Regions from separate parts of the Peribacillus sp. NPDC094092 genome, predicted to be linked through region 2. Evidence: riboswitches for the same ligand, from Rfam matches in the RefSeq annotation. Region 2 holds a riboswitch; the other holds the start of a gene.
What was found. A riboswitch is a leader RNA that binds a small molecule or an ion and turns the genes downstream of it on or off. The one in region 2 is predicted to bind cyclic di-GMP.

Region 1 (7,669 bases), on a different contig from region 2:
AAGTCTCCTGACCGCAATGAGGTCATCCCTATACACTTCGGTGGATGGGATCACTGGAAAGAACAATCTCAGCAGTTTGGGGATCACCACGACCAAGAATTATTTGGAGGGCGGTAAATTAACGATTGACGAGGACAAGCTCCGGGCAGCCATTAGCGAGGACCCCAATGCGATTTATGATATGTTCATGGCCAATGGATCGGAAAAGAGCGGCAAAGGCCTCGCACGCCGGTTAAGGGATGATATAGAATCATCGATGAAGGTGATTACGGAAAAAGCCGGAAAGGCCGGCTATGTTAATACCAATTTTACAATCGGAAAATTGGTTGATGGGCTTGATAAGAAGATTTCAACGTTTGAAGCAAAGTTAACGAAATTGGAATCGCGCTATTACAACCAGTTCACGGCGATGGAAAAAGCGATTCAAAAGGCAAACAGCCAAAGTGCATCGTTAGCTTCTTATTTTAGTTAAGGTGAGTCGGAAAGGAAGTTAAGAATGGCGATAAATAATCCATATCAATCGTACCAGCAAAATTCAGTCAATACAGCATCTCCGGGAGAGCTTACATTAATGCTTTATAATGGCTGTTTGAAGTTCATCATGCTTGGGAAGAAAGCCATTGGAGCAGGAAACATCGAAGCGAAGAATACGAACATCATCAAGGCGCAAAATATTATCCGCGAATTGATGGTGACGCTGAATATGGATACGGATGTATCCAAAGATATGATGGGTCTTTATGATTTCATGAACCGGCGTCTGATTGAAGCGAATATGAAAAATGATGTTTCTGCATTGGAAGAAGTGGAGGGACTTGTTACCGAGTTCCGGAATACTTGGAAGGAAGTAATTCAGATCAACCGGAAAAAACAATTTACCCAAAGCGGTCAAGTGTAATGGTGATTAGAACCTTTCATGATTTGACTGCTGAATTGCTTGCCGTTCTGGAAGACCGCTCGATTACAAAACGTGATGATAAAATAGAAAGGGTCACAAAGCTGATTGATCGGCGAGATGGGCTTCTTTCCCAAATCAACCCGCCCTTTACATGTGAAGAGCAACAATTGGGCCGTGCAGTACTGTTGCTCAACCAACAGGTCGATCGCTTGCTGAAGCTCCAAAAGCAGGAGATACAACGGGATATCCAGGAAATAAACAAGAAGAAACGATCATCCAATAAATACACGAATCCGTATGAAAGTCTATCAGTGGATGGCGTGTTTTATGATAAAAGAAATTGATTACCCTGCCGTTTGGATTCCAAACGGTTTTTATGTTAAATATTTTTAAATTTTCTGTAAATAAAGTAGGCTTAATTTTTTCTTTATAGCATAGCATTTGATATAATGAAGATAGGGCAGACATCAACCCTTTCCAAACCTTCCGACAACTGTTTCATTATTTCGACATATTTCATGATGTGTTTCTAAAGGGAACCGGAGGGGTATTGTAGAATCTAACTGTATAGTCTTAATTTAAGGAGGACTCACTTTATGAATTACAACGTACGCGGTGAAAACATTGAGGTAACTCCAGCAATTCGAGAATACGTCGAAAAGAAAATTGGCAAGTTAGAAAGATATTTTAACAATACACCAGATGCGAATGTGTTAGTGAATTTAAAAGTGAACAATAATACATCTAAGGTCGAAGTGACGATTCCCATGCAGAATTTGGTTCTTCGCGCTGAAGAGGAAAATGCGGATATGTATGCTGCCATTGACTTGATCAATGATAAGCTTGAACGCCAAATTCGTAAACATAAAACGAAGGTCAATCGTAAGTTCCGGAACAATCTATCGACGACACCCGATGCATTCGCCTTCAATACGGATGTTGACGAAGTGGTGGATGAATTCGAAGAAGATAATGATATTGAAGTGGTCCGCAATAAGCGCTTTGATTTAAAGCCGATGGACAGTGAAGAAGCGATTTTGCAAATGAATATGCTTGGTCACAGTTTCTTCGTTTACACGAATGCGGATACTAACACAACAAACGTAGTGTACCGCCGAAAAGATGGACGTTATGGATTGATTGAACCTAGTTAACTATTAATCTAAGATAAAAGCACAACCCAGCCTCTGGGTTGTGCTTTTTTGATAGAATTCGTCGGCTATTTATTGATTTACTATAAAAAATTTTGTTCTCTATAAAATCCGAAAGTTCATTTAAAAGAACTATTGATGTTCTTTATTAAGATAAATAGTTAATTTTACCTATTTAAATACCTCTGACTTTTGCACTATACTCGAATTGTTAGTTCTTTAAAAAGAACAACTGTTTATTTATAAAAAACAATTTGAATAAGGTGCAGAGGGGTTGGATAACTTGTATCAAAAGAATTGCCATACATGCCATAGGGCTTCTTTTAGCAGTGCGGAAGATGGAAAGTGGCGTTGCCCGACCTGCAGTGAGGATTTAACTGCGCAAAAAGCCCTCGATGCACTTATAATTGAGAGAATCAATACACCCAAGCGGAATATTAAGAAGAGCAATATTCCCTATTATACAAGAAAACGAAATGGAATTAGTCCGTGATGAATGACCTGAACTGTGAATTTTCATAATATTGTAATATTTTGTCGGATAAAAGTTTTTGCATTTATGAGTATTACCGTCATAAAATAACAATATATGGAGTGTGTTTCCGTTATAATATGATTATAAGCACTGTATTTGGTAATAAGTACCATGACAAAGGCAAACTTATTGAAAGATTAGGGCGCAAAGGCACAGGTCTAAGGTCCTTATGACTATGATGGCTGGTCTGCCTGAAATACAAGGGTATTTTAGGAGGTAGAAGAGGTGGCTAATGTGGCAATGGATCAAGAATGGGTGAAATTGATTTCTGAAGCAAGGAGTTTGGGTTTCAAAAAAGAGGAAATCAGTGCTTTTTTGAAAAGGGAAAGCGTTGAGGTGAATTTTGAGGAGAACGATGGAAAATAGGTTCCGAACAAGATCGAGAGCATCCCTATAAACAGTGGTTCGATTCATTCATTAGCTGTTTATAGGGTTTATTTCTCCTTGAGATTCTAGTGAGTCTAGCTTATTTAAACTATAGTCTTTTGGATTATGTAGGTAAACTAGTGCACTACCACTCTACTCTTCTTTATCTTTTCTCCATTTATTAAACTCGATGAATTCCCTGAATTGTTGTTTTGAAACACCAGAATTCATGGCTTCTTCAACGATTTTCATCCAGTCACTGTCCAAGGTTTCCTTATTTGGTGCATCATAAAGCAGGGCATCGACAGGAATGTTAAGTACGGCGGAGATTTTTTCAAGAAATTGAATAGAAGGATTCGTTTGTAAGTTCCGCTCGAGCGAACTTAAATAAGACTTTGCCACACCCGCTTTATCGGCAAGTTCAGTCATCGACATTTTCTTTTCTTCTCGCAGTTTTTTTACACGTTCACCAATCATCAATACCACCTCGAAACATGTTCTATTTATCTTCCGCTATTAAGTTTCAGTCGCCCACCTTATCATTCAAAACATGACGGCTATAAAGGTTGGATTACCTTGACATGCAATCGCTAGAGAGGACATAGCATCTAGTGATGGAAGGTTATGGATAATTCTCGTTTACATATGGAATAGTGGGGAGTTTTCAGCATATTTTTTATACTTCCTTCTATTTTAACAGTATTACTCCTCATTTATCCATTGTTTTTCGCAAGAATTGAATTCAGGTCTATACCAGGGAAGTGACATGAAGTTGTACCTCTATGATAGAAGTGGTAAAATTAAGCGTACATCAGTAATAATGGAAGATGTGTTTCTTCTTACTTATATGAATTTAGTCAATGAACGATCATTACCATAATAGAGGAGCGTTATTGAATGCTTAATATATTAAATAAAGTTTTTGATCCGAATAAGCGAGAAATCAAACGTTTAGAAAAAATCGCCGATCAGGTCGAAGCACTGGCTGATGGGACGGCTGCGCTATCGGATGAACAATTGCGTGCCAAAACCGACGAGTTTAAAGAGCGTTATCAAAATGGGGAAACCGTTGATGATTTGCTTGTCGAGGCTTTTGCGGTTGCGCGTGAAGGGGCAAAGCGTGCTTTGGGCTTATATCCTTACCGTGTTCAAATCATGGGTGGGGCATCCCTTCATGATGGAAATATCTCCGAGATGAAAACTGGGGAAGGTAAAACCCTGACATCCACCATGCCTGTTTATTTAAATGCGCTTACCGGTAAAGGTGTGCATGTCGTTACTGTCAATGAATACCTGGCACACCGTGATGCCACCGAGATGGGTGTATTGTATGATTTCCTCGGTTTGACCGTCGGATTGAATTTGAACAGTCATTCTAAAGAAGAAAAGCAGGCGGCGTACAATGCGGATATTACGTACAGTACCAATAATGAGTTAGGTTTTGATTATCTTCGTGACAATATGGTGCTATATAAAGAACAAATGGTACAGCGCCCGCTGCACTTTGCCGTCATTGATGAGGTCGATTCGATTTTGATCGATGAGGCGAGAACGCCATTGATCATTTCCGGTTCCGCACAAAAGTCGGCTCAGCTTTATATCCAGGCCAATGCGTTTGTGAGAACCCTAAAAAAAGAGACGGACTACACATATGATGAAAAGACAAAAGGTGTTCAGCTGACGGAAGATGGGATGAATCGAGCTGAAAAAGCGTTTAATATCGATAATTTGTTCGATATTAATCACGTTACTTTGAATCATCATATCAATCAGGCTCTAAAGGCGCATGTTTCCATGCATTTGGATGTGGATTATGTGGTCCAGGAAGGCGAGATAGTCATCGTTGACCAATTCACTGGCCGTTTGATGAAAGGCCGCCGTTACAGTGAAGGTCTCCACCAGGCGATCGAAGCGAAAGAAGGTCTTGAAATTCAAAATGAAAGCATGACCCTCGCGACGATTACATTCCAGAACTATTTCAGGATGTATGAAAAACTTTCAGGCATGACAGGTACAGCCAAAACGGAAGAAGAGGAATTCCGCAATATTTATAATATGAATGTCATTGCGATTCCGACAAACAGGACTATCATCAGGGATGACAGGGCAGATCTTATATACGCGACAACTGATGGGAAGTTCAAGGCTGTTGTGGAAGACATCGCCGAGCGACATATAAAGGGCCAGCCTGTGCTTGTCGGTACGGTTGCCATCGAAACATCTGAAGTCATTTCCGCCTATTTATCCAAAAAAGGCATCCCTCATGATGTTTTGAATGCCAAGAACCATGAGCGTGAGGCGGAAATCATTGCGAATGCAGGTAATCAAGGTGCAGTTACGATTGCTACGAACATGGCAGGACGCGGTACGGATATCAAGCTTGGTGAAGGCGTCAAGGAGCTTGGAGGCCTTGCTGTCATCGGCACGGAACGTCATGAAAGCAGGCGTATAGATAACCAGCTGCGTGGTCGGTCAGGCCGTCAGGGAGACCCAGGGGTCACTCAATTCTATTTATCAATGGAAGATGAATTGATGCGCCGCTTCGGTTCGGATAATATGAAAAACATGATGGCGCGCCTTGGAATGGATGATTCTCAGCCAATTCAAAGTAAAATGGTGACAAGGGCCGTCGAATCCGCACAGAAACGGGTCGAAGGGAATAACTTTGATTCACGTAAGCAATTGCTGCAGTATGATGATGTTCTCCGTCAACAACGGGAAATTATATATAAACAGCGTTTCGATGTAATGGAAAGTGAAAACTTACGTGAAATCGTCGAAAGGATGATTACGGCATCCATCGAGCGAAATGTTGTTGCGTTCGCACCAATGGGTGATGAGGAAGGCTGGAATTTACAAGGCCTTGTGGATTACCTGAATGGCAACCTATTTAATGAAGGTTCAATCACTGTAGCTGAATTGGAAGGGAAAAATGAATCGGAATTGGTTGAGTTCATTTTAGCGAAAGTGAAAGAAAGCTATGACCAAAAAGAAGAAGAACTATCTGAAGAACAAATGCGTGAGTTCGAAAAAGTAATCGTTCTTCGTGCGGTCGATAGTAAGTGGATGGACCATATTGATGCAATGGAGCAATTGCGCCAAGGGATCCACCTTCGCGCTTATGGCCAAATTGATCCGTTACGTGAATATCAATCTGAAGGTTTTGCAATGTTTGAAGCCATGATTGCTTCAATGGAAGATGAAGTCGCCAAATACATCATGAAGGCTGAAATCCGCAACAATTTGGAGCGTAAGGAAGTCATAAAAGGACAAGCGGTCAATCCCAAGGAAGAAGACGGGGGAAAAGTGAAAAAGGCCCCTGCCCGGAAAAAGGAAGATGTTGGCCGGAACGCGTTATGCCCATGCGGCAGCGGTAAAAAATATAAGAATTGCCATGGCAATTTAGGCTAAAGTTAGGTGTATAATGATTATGGGACGGTTAAGTGTAAGGCTTGCCGCCTCTTTTCATGTTTAGTTTGCAAAAAGCCATATATTTGCATATAGTTTGAAGAGGTTTATTTGTAATGAAGAGAATCCCTCTTCAGGGATTTTTTTTAACATACTTAATGAGGTGAAGAGAAATGGAATTAGCAGAAATAAGAAATGAACTTGAACGGACAGCGCAACGATTAACGGACTTTAGGGGGTCTCTTTGACTTAGATGAAAAAGAGGCACGAATCGCACAGCTTGAAAATGAGATGACACATCCCGATTTTTGGAATGATCAGCAAAAAGCACAAATTGTCATCAATGAAACGAATGCTTTGAAAGAACAAGTCAATCAATTGTCCGAACTGAATGAATCATATGAAAATCTGGATCTGACATATGAATTAGTGAAGGAGGAGAATGATCAAGAACTTTTGGCTGAGCTGGAAGAAGAAATCACGATCCTTTCACAAAAAATGAATGACTTTGAACTTCAACTTTTACTAAGTGAAGAATATGACTCGAAAAATGCCATTCTTGAACTGCATCCTGGTGCAGGCGGAACCGAGTCCCAGGATTGGGGTTCCATGCTGCTTCGTATGTATACAAGATGGGGTGAAAAAAGAGGCTTTAAAGTGGAAACCCTTGATTACCTTCCAGGTGATGAGGCTGGAATCAAGAGTGTCACTTTAATTTTCAAAGGCCATAACGCCTATGGTTATTTGAAAGCGGAAAAAGGAGTACACCGTCTTGTCCGGATTTCTCCTTTCGATTCCTCAGGGAGACGCCACACTTCATTCGTTTCATGTGAAGTCATGCCGGAATTCGATGAGACGATCAATATAGAAGTACGCACGGAAGATTTGAAAATCGATACGTACCGGGCAAGTGGTGCAGGTGGTCAGCATATCAATACAACGGACTCTGCAGTCCGGATCACCCATATACCTACGAACACCGTAGTAACGTGCCAAAATGAAAGATCTCAAATCAAAAACAAGGCCCAGGCCATGAATATGCTGAAAGCCAAATTATATCAACGTGAAATTGAACAGCAACAAGCGGAATTGGATGAAATCCGTGGTGAGCAAAAGGAAATTGGCTGGGGCAGCCAAATTCGTTCTTATGTTTTCCACCCGTATTCCATGGTTAAAGATCACCGTACTAGTGCGGAGACCGGAAACTTGGGAGCGGTCATGGATGGGGATATCGATATGTTCATTGATGCGTACTTGCGTTCAAAATTATAAGATCAGCCAGTCGGACCGGATTCCCCGGTCCGGCTTTTT
Region 2 (7,669 bases):
GTTGGAATTTTTGTTGTTTATTAGGCATTAAAAGACGGTATAATCTAATATGAGCAGAATATTCCATCTCCCCTTGCCCCTTCATCACTAGACTCAATTATTCTTTGGACCCGGAATTCCACAACCAACATTCATCAACAATCATAAATCAACCTAAACAAAAGGAGTGTATTTAAATGAAAATCAAAGCAGGCAGCTGGGCTATGCTAAGCACACAGGACAAAATGTTTATTCTGAAAGCCATCAGTGATCGTTCAAGAATGAAATATGTTTCATGAGAAGTAAATCCATTCGGCATTATACGAGAGCAGCGCCTCTCCCTTTTCAATAAAATAAACTTGAACATGAAAAAGGAGAGGAATCTATTTAAACTTATATCACATAACAAACAGCATTCGCCTTTTTCTCTTACGACATGGCAATCTTGTTTCAAAGTAAACGCCCTATAGCGATAATTGAAGACCTGTGTAACTCTGGTATTTCATAGGCCGATTTATGCTGCCTTCCAACCTTATCCAGACTCCAGTTCTTCACCTTATTTAGAATCGGCCTACATCATTCGGAAAAGTCTTAACATTCATATTCAATAAAATTATAAGGCGACGATGTTGCACTTAATCTTCCAGAATCGGAAATTGCAGCTTCGAAAGCTTTTTAAACCACTCGTCCATGAAAAATAATACAAGCTTCTATACCAGAAGAATACCCGCCAAAAGACGCCTATAAGAATCTTAGTTTTTCACAGGTTATCATTCTTATATATTAAGAAAACGAAAAAAAGCATGTAATAAACATGCTCATAAATTATATGTATCGAATTGAATGCCACCTTCTTTAACGAAACAAGAAAAGAGAAAAGAAGATTCTTAGCAAACCGCTAACGTGTCCAGCATGTCGTCTTGCTAAGGGTACGGCCAAGGACTAGAGTCCCTGCCCCCTCCATACAAGAATGAAATAGCTTATCATTCCAATATGGAGTATTGAACTGTGCTATAAAAGGGGTTATGCTTTGCTCCTCATACGTCTGCGAGGAAAAAAGGAAGATGACCATCGCCCATGAAACGATCAGAATATGGATGAAGTATCTTACGAATCATATACTATCAGGTTGTTCAATGATCCCGCTTAATTTCTCCTTAATCTCCTCCACAAGTTCATTTACAGTAACATCTTGTCCAAACTCACCTTTTGCAAAAGTGTCTTTTAAAATATCAAAAAAATCCATTTGAAATTCCCACTCCACCATTTCATAAGTTGTCCCAAATCTTTTTTCAAAATAAGGAATATAGCTCTTTTATTATAGTAGGGATTGGCAAGCGGAATCTACTATATAAACGAAAAGTTACTGAAAATTAACATTTTCGAAATATTCAGTAGGAGTGAATACTACTAGTCAATATGAGTGGATAAAAAATAAAAAAGGACCGATTCCTCAGCCCCTTCGATACCACAAATTATGATTGCCCCATAAAAAAAGTCATTAATGAAATTAAAATTAAAATAATAGTAAAATAAGTCCCAACAAAAATTTTCTTGCTTCTTTGTTTCTTTTCATAAACTTCCTCGAACGTAATGAATTTGTTTTTTGTCATCAAATAATCTCCTTCTATTTTGATGGCAGCTATCTGACATCGCCCTTTGCGAAGTCCCTTTGCTTGATCTCTATAATGTATCGGCACATAACCAATAATATTTAAGTATTATTAACTATTTTTTTATAGGCTATATTTCTTAAACGTATAGAAGGTTATGACTAACGCATTATGTATATTAACTAAATTCTATGATTATCATGTTATATCCTGCCTAGGTAAAATTTTAATTAAGCGCTTACTTTATAAAATTCATGATTATTTTTATCCAACCGAAAAATGACAACCATAACGGTACACTTAATAAAGTGCCCCATAATAACCCCTTCATAAAAGCATTTAGTACATCCATAATAAAAATCCCTCTCAATTAGGTTGTATTTTTATTATTGTCCCCATGTTCTTTATTATAGATACCTTTACGGCAATTTTTCCGATAATAAAAATAAAAAAGAAGACTGTTTAACAGCCTTCCCTAACGTAATTTTTATCCCCTGATTTGCTTTTTCCAGTTCATTTTCCCTTGATGAACTCTCGCACATCTTCAATAGATAATCCTAGATTTTTAGCCTCTAACATAAGGTAAACCCATTCTTCCCATTCTTTTTTAGCTTCCATGACAAATCCCACCCAACTTGTGGTAACACAGCCGTCTTAGCATTTAGCAAGCCTTAGACCTGTAATTTTGCGTCCCTACTTTTCAATAGGTTTGCCTTTCTCAAGAATATTTCACATTAGTTTTTATTATTCTTCCAAGATTAATAAATTAATAAATCTCTTGAAAAAGTCTTTCGATTCCCTAGTTACATGGTACTAAATAAACCATCATGCCCTTAAAAAATTTCTCCTTAATTAAAACTATATTTATGTTAATTATACTTAAAAACGTAATAATAGCTCATAATATTATTCGTTTTTTTATGTCATTTTTCAACATCGTTCATCAAAAAGCGACATTAGATTGGGAAAACACTGGTATAATGCGTTTTATTTAAAGTACTTTAATTAAAAACAGAGAGATAACCGCTATACTAATCTCGCAATTGTTATTCCAGAAAAATATAATATTTTCAATCAGTACGCTCATTGATTCAGATTTAAAATATTTCCCCTAAGAAAAAAAGCCAGCATTACAAACCATAATATGGCTGTAACCTGACTGGTTCGAGAACTTCAATAAAAATTTACACACTTGATTCCATTTGGATACCTAGTAAATTGCTAAACATCCCTCTTTTTTCATTCGCTAGCTGGTTATATTCACCGACCTGAATGATTTCTCCCTGATCCATGACCAAAACTTGATCGGCATTGCGAATCGTCGATAATCGGTGAGCTATGACGATGATGGTCATTTTTCCTTTTAATCTTTCAATAGCCGATTGAATCTTCGCTTCGTTCTCGGTATCCAATGCACTTGTCGCTTCATCCAAAACCAGGATGGCCGGTTTACGTAAAATCGCTCTGGCTAATACTAGACGCTGCCTTTCCCCCCCTGACAGTCGGACACCCCGATCACCGATGAGTGTATCCAGACCTTGTGGAAGCTTACTGACAAAATCAGCGGCTGCTGCGAACTCCAAAGACTCCCATATGGATTCCTCACTTGCATCTGGGTCAATGATCAGCAGGTTTTCCCTTATTGTTGCATTAAAGAGAAAAGGATCCTGCGGGATATAACTTATGGACCTGCGCAGCGATAATAGTCGGTCATTAGTAAGGGGGATATCATCTATTCTGACTTCGCCCCTATCAGGATGATTCAATCCCATTAATATATCGATTAAGGTGCTTTTACCGGCCCCAGATCTCCCTACAATAGCGGTCATGCGGTTGGATGGTAAGTGTATGTGTATATTTTTAAGTGCATAGGTGTCCTTATTTTGATCATAACTAAAATAAACATTACGGCAATCCAACCCTTGTTCAATTTCAATAGGCTTGATATTTTTATAATCGCATTCATATAACTCTCTTGCATCTCTGCATTGGTTTTGTAAATCCGACAGCGCTTTAAAAGATGGTAGCGTAGATCCTATTTGCTCTAAATTAGATTGAATGCTAGTAAACCTTGGCCATAATCTCGAAAAAATAACCGTAATCAGCATTAATTGTGCTGGCTGGGCCATGAACATCTTTATCGAAAAAAATACAAAAATGGCAATTAAGACTGAAGATACAATTTTGAAGATCATTTGGGAGGTAGTATTTAAAGTCGTTAACTTGATTCTGTTTTTTTCCATTCTCTCACTTAAAGACAGAAACCAATTCAAATGAGATTCCTCTAGTGAATTACTTTTTATATCTTTCATTCCGTTAAGGTGATCTGTCATGCCCGCTAAATAGGTTTGTGTTAATTGATAGGTTTCCTTCCCAATAGACTGAGACTTTTTCACAAATTTCCGTGACGATAAAATGAGAATGAACCCAAAGGCTATTATAAAACTCGTCATTGGAACAGATAAATAAAAAGCTATGCCGATTTGAATGAAAGTAAAAATAAGGGAGGAAATGAACTGTAAAAACAAATTTATCCCTGCACTTACATTGAAGGTTTCATTTGTCATGATGTTGATAATATCGGATTTCCTCTTTTTCAAGTAAAATCCCCAATTGACTTGCAGAAGACTTCCATACGCCTCGTCCCTTAACTTTCTAACAAAACCTTGTTGGATTTTCACTCCCAAGATTGTTTGATTCCGCTTAAAAATACTTTGCCCCACCATTAATAACACATAAGCGCCAAGTATTATTAAAAGGCTGAGCGTTTCCGGCATTCCGATGAATAATTCATTAACCCAGCTTAAGAAAGGCACTTCATCCGTTTTTATATCCATTACACCGGTCAATCCAATCAATGGAACCAATAAGAAAATCCCTACACTTTCCAAAAAACCTATTAGTATCATACAAACAAGATTGATATATAATATTTTTCCCGAATAGTCATGTATTCGTTTTGTAAAAAGTAACAGATGCTTCATCACCATATCCTCCATTCACAGTCCATATTTAGTCGTTTTCCTCCATGTTACCGGTGGTAAAGCGCGAAAATGGAAGGAAAGGTATTGGGTATTCACTTTTCTAAGAGTATTATTCACAATGAAGAAAGTATGGGTGAGGTAATGAGGCGTGGACTCCTGGACCTTGGAGGGTTTATTGGGTTAAAATTGAATGTGTTAAGACCGTTAACTAGACTCTTGTTCTTTAAGACCCTTAATTACATTCTCTTTAGAGAACATAGAAACAACAGTGAACCTATCCATCACTTCAGCTCCCGTTATATAAAAAGGTCCACTGCGCAGCCATGCATGTGCAATGAGCCCTCCATTCTCATCTTTTGCTGTACCTAAGTAAAGAGTGCTATCAATCTTTCGTTTTTCGAGCATCTTCATAGCCGCCATTGCCTTTACTAGACACTGGCTTTCCCAAATGGTATAGCGGCTCATAATTTTTATAGCCCGCGATACATTTGCTAAACTCTCTTTATCCGCTGCATTCAATTCATATGATGACTCTTTCATCTGTTCACCAAGTGTTGGGGCAACTTTTGCAAAGGAAATGCTTTTAAGATAGCGGGCTCGGCCTAAATGTAAAAAGGCTTCGATATACAGCAGCTTTGTCTTGAGATTTAATTTTAAAAAAGTCTGAGCTTTCTTAACGATATTCATTGTTTTAGCCTCCTAGACTAAAGATTCATGATACTAGGAATGGATGCTGACTAAGCCTTGTTCCAGCAATTGACTTAAAAAGTCCGTGACATGCTCTTTACAATCGGTTTGATCGACATTGTATTGGGACTGTAAGGTTGTAACTAACGCTTGAATCGTAATGGGTTCCTTCATCAGCTCCCAGATTTCCCCGCCCAGTTCACCTAAATTATAGTATTTACCGTTAGAAACGCTTAACATGACTTTTTCCCCATCCATGTCACTTACTATGTTTCCTGGACTTTGACTATATAGATTTTTTGTATCAAGTTTATTGATATTCATGAACACTTTCCTCCCTTTTTAATGCATGTAAAATTATTTCGGATAAGTCCGGAGCCGTGAAACGATTCGTTGGTCTACGTAATTGGAAAAACTCAATTTTCTTAATCATTTTGGCAGAAGTGTTGAAATGCCAGTCCATCAAACCAGATCTTTGAATAAAAAAATTGCGGTATGTATGATGATACAGTTTATAAAATCTTTGAAGAAATGGTATTGGCTTAATTTCAATCTCGGCATTTTCACCCTTGATCAATTCAAATACACCAGCAAGCGGGAGTTGTTCGGTAATAAATTGATCTTGAACAGGAACAGCGAATTTATCTTCTCTAACAATGAGTGGCTGATAGTTATTTGAATCCATTTCAAAATGATTTAAGCTCTCCAACCATAATTTTTGTTGTGGATACGAAGGTGTTACAATGGGTATATTTTCATTATTCAATGTTACTGGTATGACATCATCACTCATGAGCTTATAGCCCCTTTTTAAAAAAGCTGAAGCAAGAGTGGATTTACCAGCACCAGAATCACCAACAATCGCATATGCCTTTCCATCTATGGCTACCGCACTTCCATGTATAGGAAGGATATTTCTTTGAATCAAAATGGCACCCATGCAAGTTCCGAGGATATAAAGCCGAATCTCATCTTCTTGTGCCGCATCAATTGGACAAAATTCTATTCTATTACCGCCTTGGATCAAGAAAATGGCCGTATTGGAAACATGGAACATAATCCAGTCTTTCTTAATGACAAAATCATCATCAGGAACTGAATGCTCTGACCATAATGTATGAAGATCAGCTTTTTCGATAGCGATATCCGTTTTATCATCCATTATATTAATAGGAAGCAATTCAGGCAAAGCTATATCACTTGAGACGGTTAAACCATACGCTTCATAAACAGTCCTTGTTTTGATACCGATCATATAAAAACCCCCGTACATAAATAACGTCTCTTAATAGGTCTAATGTTTAATACTTCTTGAAGTCATACCCCTATTAACTGGATAAATAGGGGCTTAGGGGAAACCTAACAGACTTTGTTGCGTACAAAGTTTAACTAAAAGTTATGTCACCTTTAGGCGTGCCTGCTGGAAATGCAGCATCTGTGTAATCACCATCTGTTCCAAGCATTGTTTGATTAACATCAAGAACTTCTAATTCAGGCTTTTTCCATTCCTTTTTCATACTAATCACCTCCTTTTAATGAAATTTTTTTAAAAATCGATATACGATTAAGCTACGCATTAAAAGCTTATAATCAGGATCAGGGGCGTACTCTGGCCTAGCCCCTTCTTTAATCTTTATTAGTGCTTTGTTAATTGCTTGAATATCTAGATATTCTAATGCTTTTTTATCTGCTCTCATCTGCTCCAACTCATCTGTGAATGCTTCCCATTTGGGCAGCATTCTGTGAACCCAATCAGCACCTTGCACACCCCTGTATCGTTGGTTTAACCTTACTTTATCGGGTAAGAAATTCACTGTAGCATTTCGAATCAGGGTACGATCCATCCCATTCTGTACATATTGACTTTCCGGGAGAGATAAGCAAAAGCGAATAACACGGATATCATTCGTCGGATCTCGCTTCCACAACTTATATCTTAATGAGAGTTTGGTGGAAAGCGTGTTCCCAGCATTCCATTGAAAGATATCTTCAAAATGCTTTTTTCTTTCATTAAAAATATCCGAATTCGAATACCAGCCTGTTTCATCCATGCCATATTCTTTAAATTTGTCATATACGCCAATTCCTTCTGCAAATCTTGGATTGATTAAGGAAGGAATTTTATATGGAGTGCCTTCAGGGAAGATCCGATCAATGATTGGAAAGCCGATTCTCGCAATTGTTTTCACCTTTCGCAATCTAGATCCGCCAACATTATTTCTATATTGTTCCAACTCTTGATATAGTCGAACCCACTTTAGCCTTTTTAATAGAAGGGAGTAATATTCCAACGGGAATCCCCAGGAAATTGAAAAGTTTCCTCTATCTCCATTAAGCAAAACACCTATGTCATCCTCATTCGCTTTTTCAAACATCCCTTTCAACCAGAAAGAATTTTCAAAAAAC

Region 1: linked by a shared signal. The riboswitch ahead of ACQKNS_RS17055 (anti-repressor SinI family protein) and the one ahead of ACQKNS_RS13290 (anti-repressor SinI family protein) in region 2 are both predicted to bind cyclic di-GMP.

Annotation. Positions count from the first base shown of each region.
Region 1 covers NZ_JBNNUC010000003.1:281,729-289,397, reverse strand. The annotation lists gene ACQKNS_RS17080 (flagellar hook-associated protein 2) at 1-472, shown strand, start outside; gene fliS (flagellar export chaperone FliS) at 497-898, shown strand; gene ACQKNS_RS17070 (flagellar protein FliT) at 898-1,242, shown strand; gene hpf (ribosome hibernation-promoting factor, HPF/YfiA family) at 1,495-2,052, shown strand; gene ACQKNS_RS17060 (hypothetical protein) at 2,333-2,542, shown strand; cyclic di-GMP riboswitch class I at 2,694-2,779, shown strand; gene ACQKNS_RS17055 (anti-repressor SinI family protein) at 2,810-2,950, shown strand; gene ACQKNS_RS17050 (helix-turn-helix domain-containing protein) at 3,104-3,427, opposite strand; gene secA (preprotein translocase subunit SecA) at 3,848-6,361, shown strand; one part of gene prfB (peptide chain release factor 2) at 6,532-6,594, shown strand; one part of gene prfB (peptide chain release factor 2) at 6,596-7,630, shown strand.
Region 2 covers NZ_JBNNUC010000002.1:890,363-898,031, reverse strand. The annotation lists gene ACQKNS_RS13295 (hypothetical protein) at 1,094-1,225, opposite strand; gene ACQKNS_RS13290 (anti-repressor SinI family protein) at 2,106-2,210, opposite strand; cyclic di-GMP riboswitch class I at 2,229-2,316, opposite strand; gene ACQKNS_RS13285 (ABC transporter ATP-binding protein) at 2,777-4,576, opposite strand; gene ACQKNS_RS13280 (lasso peptide biosynthesis B2 protein) at 4,781-5,263, opposite strand; gene ACQKNS_RS13275 (lasso peptide biosynthesis PqqD family chaperone) at 5,297-5,593, opposite strand; gene ACQKNS_RS13270 (HPr kinase/phosphorylase) at 5,574-6,518, opposite strand; gene ACQKNS_RS13265 (paeninodin family lasso peptide) at 6,649-6,780, opposite strand; gene ACQKNS_RS13260 (lasso peptide isopeptide bond-forming cyclase) at 6,796-7,669, opposite strand, start outside.